Regions from separate parts of the Micromonospora sp. NPDC049900 genome, predicted to be linked through region 1. Evidence: riboswitches for the same ligand, from Rfam matches in the RefSeq annotation. Region 1 holds a riboswitch; the other holds the start of a gene.
What was found. A riboswitch is a leader RNA that binds a small molecule or an ion and turns the genes downstream of it on or off. The one in region 1 is predicted to bind cobalamin.
Positions count from the first base shown of each region.

Region 1 (2,191 bases):
GGTGGTGTCCTGGTCGTGCCGACCCGTGCGCTACGCGTCGGCCCAGCCGGCCGGATTCGTGCACGACTCCCGGCTGATCCCCGAGCCGGTGTCCGGCCAGTCGCCGAACCGCTCGTGGTGCAGGTGGGAGAAGAGGTAGCAGAAGCCCTCGCAGCCGGCGTCGGGCACCGCCGTCACCGGATTCGCCTTGACCGCCTCGTAGAACTCCCGGCCCAGCGCCACGATGTGGCCGCGCGCGTACAGGAAACCGTCGTCGGAGCCGTCGGTGATCTCGTGGATGTCGGCGCGGTCGATGTCGTACAGCTTGCGCTCGACCACCCGGTCGAGGGCGACCAGCTCGGCGCGGGGCAGCTCGGTGGAGAGCCGACGTAGTTCGGCGACGAAGGGGTCGAGCCACCGGTCCATGGCGTACCCGTCGTCGTGCGCGGGATCGCGGTCGACCAGGGCGCGACGCAGCACCGCCTGCTCCGGACCCAGTCCGGCCCACGCCTGCTCCACCAGCGCCCAGAAGCGGTCCTCCTCCTCGGCCGTCGGCAGCGTCGGGGAGACCTCAAGATCACTGTTCGTCATGGTCGGACGATAACCGCGAGCACCGACAGTGGGAGCCGACGTGACGCACCGCGTGCGACCGGTCGCACATTGACAGCGGCGGCGGGAGCCGACCAGACTGGCCCGACAATTCCACAGCCGCGGTCACGTGTGGGGGAAGTCCGGTCGAAGTCCGGCGCTGGCCCGCAACGGTGGGCCGCCGGGGGTTACCCCGGTGGCGAGCCCGAATACCCGACGTGTCCGCGAGTCCCTGCTCCTCACCCGTCGTGGCCCACGGGTCGGAGGCCGGCCAGCCACGTCCTGACGGGCGGGCCGGGTTCCTGACGACCGCCGGGCCGGAAAGGCGCGCCCGATGGTCGTCCGCCTGAGCCGGTACCGCCTGCTCACCCTCCTCTGCGGCGTGTTCGCCGCCCTCACCCTCACCCTGACTCTCACCGGTCCGGCGACCGCCGCCCCCGTCCAGGTGGGTAGCGTCCGGTCCGACGCCGCCGCCGGTTGGCTGGCCCGCCAACTGGTCGACGGGGAACGATTCGAGACCGTCTTCGACGGCGTCGCGTACCCGGACCAGGGGTTGACCCTCGACGCGGTCCTCGCCTTCGCCGCCGCCGGTGTCGCCGACGACTTCGGTGCGTCCGCGCTGGACTGGGTCACCCGCCCGGACGTCCGCGACGGCTACGTCGGCGACGGCACCACCGAGGCGTACGCGGGCGCGACCGCCAAGCTCGCCCTCGCCGTCGCGGTACGCGGCGGCGACCCGACCGACGTCGGCGGGGTGGACCTGATCGCCCGGCTGCGCGGGTTGCAGGCGCCCGACGGCCGGTTCACCGACCGGTCGGCGTGGGGCGACTACAGCAACACGTTCAGCCAGTCCTTCGCGATCCTCGCGTTGCGTCGGACCGCAGCGGGTACGCCCCCCTCGGCCGCCGGGTGGCTGGTCGGCACCCGGTGCCCGGACGGTGGTTACCCGGTGCTGCCGGCGCAGCCGGTCTGTAGCTCTGACGTGGACGCCACCGCCCTCGTGGCGCAGGCGTTGCGGGCCGCCGGACGGCACTCCGCCGCCGCCGCGGCACTGCACTGGCTGGTGTCGGTGCAGCGGGTCGACGGCGGCTTCGCCAACGCCGACGGGATCGCCAACGCCAACAGCACCGGGCTGGCGGCGCAGGCGCTACGCGACGGTGGCCGACCGCTGTCCTGGCTGCGGGCCCGGATCTTCCTGGCCGGGTTGCAGGTCGGCTGCGGCGCGCCGACAGCCGACCGGGGGGCCGTCGACTTCGACGGCGGCACCTTCGACCCGGGCACCGCCACCCGCGCCACCGCCCAGGCCGTCCTCGGTCTCACCGGCACCGGGTACGCACGGCTCTCGTCTGCCGGTGCCGCCACCGGCGCACCCACCCTGCCCTGCCCCTGAACCACAAACCGATCCCCGTTCCCCCAGACGAAGGAGCGCCCATGTCCCATGTCCAGAGTCCCGCCCGCCGGTGGTTCGCCGGCCTGTTGGCAGCGGCCGTCGTCGCGCTCGGCCTGATCGCCGTCGAACCGTCGCCGCGCGCCGCCCACGCCGCCGCCTGCACCGGCACGACGGGGGTCACCGTCGTGGTCGACTACGGTCCGCTCGGTGGCGGCGTCCAGGTGGCGTGCGCGC
Region 1 is NZ_JBITKM010000011.1:83,408-85,598, forward strand. It holds gene ACIBMZ_RS22460 (DUF4240 domain-containing protein) at 31-570, opposite strand; cobalamin riboswitch at 674-803, shown strand; gene ACIBMZ_RS22465 (peptidase) at 902-1,957, shown strand; gene ACIBMZ_RS22470 (hypothetical protein) at 1,999-2,191, shown strand, end outside.

Region 2 (2,191 bases), on a different contig from region 1:
GCGAGCACTAGTCGGTGGTCTTCTCCCCGGTCGCGGACTGCTCGCCACGCAGCCGCTGCCGGGTCCGGGCGACCCCGAAGTAGTAGCCGAGGAAACCGGCCCCGAGGGCGGCCTGGAGCGCGAACAACGCCGACTCGATCTCACCCGACGGCGGCTCGTAGATCGAGCTGAACCACGGCTCGTAGTCGGGATGGTCGTTGACGATCGCCTCCTCGGCGAGGGCGTCGGCACCGGTGAACGGCTCATCGCCGCTGCCCAGCCCCAGCACCAGCGGCGCCACCGCCAACGCCACCACGGCGAGCAGCAACAACAGGTTGGTCCGGCCGAACGACTTCACGCCACCGCTCCCTCGGTCGTCGGGGCCGGACGGCGCAGTACGCCGAGCCGGCGGAGTTCCTGCGGACTCACCCGGACCAGCAACCGCACCACCAGGACGGTGAGCAGCCCCTCGCTGATCGCCAGCGGGATCTGGGTGACCGCGAAGATGGACCCGAACTTGGCAAGCGCGCCGACGAAGCCCGAATCCGGGTCGGGGAAGGCCAACGCGAGCTGCGCACTGGTCACGCAGTAGGTCGCCAGATCGGCCAGGGCGGCGGCGAAGAACACCGAGATGCCGAGGCCGCCACCGAGCCGGCGGACCAGCGCGTACACGCCGAAGGCCACCCAGGGGCCGACGATGGCCATCGAGAAGACGTTCGCGCCGAGCGTGCTCAACCCGCCGTGCGCCAGCAGGAGTGCCTGGAACAGCAGCACGATCGTGCCGAGCACACTCATCACCGGTGCCCGGAACAGGATCGCCCCGAGCCCCACACCGGTCGGATGGGAACAGGAGCCGGTCACCGAAGGGATCTTCAGCGCCGACAGGACGAAGGTGAACGCCCCGGCCGCGCCGAGCAACAGCTTCGCGTCGGGATTCGCGCGGACCTGCTGGACCAGGTTGCGTGCACCGTGGATGACGAACGGCGTCGAGACCGCGAACCATGCCGCCGCCTGCACCGGTGGTAGGTAGCCCTCAGCGATGTGCATGAGTCGACCTCCCCTTCCAACACCTCGTGGACGAGATCACACGTCGGGGTCGGTCTCCTGGCTCCCGGATCGTCGCGAACTCCGGCCTTCCCAGGTCCTCCACGGACCCAGTGGCGTACAAGTCGGAGTGAACTCCCCGGTCACAGTGGCGAGGGCCGCGCCGGTCTCACACCGGCTTCCCATTACCGCGACGGCGAGACGTTATCCGTTCCGCGCACCGGCGCACAAGACTCGTCGATACCCCGACGACCGTACTCGGGTGAAGAGTGCCGTTTGTCACGACGATTCCCGGGTAGACGCCAGATCCGTTGCGAGAAAGGGGCCGGCGGGTTGGACGAGAACGAGTTCATCGACTCGGTGGCGAACCGCACCGGCGCGTCGACGGAGCAGGCGACCGCCATCGCGCGCGCAACCCTGACCACGCTGGCCGAGCGGATCGACGGAGGCGAGGCCCGGGACCTGGCCGAGCAACTCCCGGAAGGGCTGCGGGCGTACACGTTCGCGCCCAGCGAGACCGCCGAACGCTTCGGGCTCGACGTGTTCGTCCAACGCGTCGGCGGCCGGGCCGACGTCGACCCCGACCTGGCCGAGGCCGGCATCCGGGCGGTCCTGGACACCATTCGAGGTGACGTCGCCCCCGCCGCATACGACGACGTCATCGCGAACCTGCCGGCCGAACTGTGGCAGGTGGCCAACCCGGCGCCGTCCTACGACGCGCAGCGCGACCGCGGCTAGCGGATCACCGGCCGGTCAGGTGGGGCGCCGGCTCCACGTACACCGGCAGGTGATCGCCGGCCTGCGCACAGAACAGGGCGACCTCGTACGCCATGTCCCCGACCTCCGCCGAACCGTCGATACCGACGGTGAGGATCGCCCCGTTGCCGGCGGTGGCGTGGAACAGGAACGCCCGCGACATCTGCACCACCACCTGATGCAGCTCGCCGTTGCCGCACAATCGTGCGGCGGCCAGACCCAACGCCTGAAGCCCACAGACCACACTGGACAGTTGCTCGGCGATCTCCTCGTCGATGCCCCGCGAGGCCCCCAGCATGATGCCGTCCGGGGAGAGCACCACCGCGAACTTGGCACCGGGCACCCGATCCACGATGTCGTCGAGCGCGGCGTTGAGGTTCTCGGCGGTGACCAGGGCATGGGTCATAAGGCG
Region 2 is NZ_JBITKM010000005.1:362,368-364,558, forward strand. It holds gene cbiQ (cobalt ECF transporter T component CbiQ) at 1-8, opposite strand, end outside; gene ACIBMZ_RS15500 (energy-coupling factor ABC transporter substrate-binding protein) at 8-337, opposite strand; gene ACIBMZ_RS15505 (energy-coupling factor ABC transporter permease) at 334-1,026, opposite strand; cobalamin riboswitch at 1,056-1,231, opposite strand; gene ACIBMZ_RS15510 (DUF2267 domain-containing protein) at 1,357-1,761, shown strand; gene ACIBMZ_RS15515 (roadblock/LC7 domain-containing protein) at 1,766-2,185, opposite strand.
Region 2: it holds a riboswitch for cobalamin, as region 1 does, so the genes downstream of both, ACIBMZ_RS15505 (energy-coupling factor ABC transporter permease) here and ACIBMZ_RS22465 (peptidase) in region 1, are expected to answer to the same signal.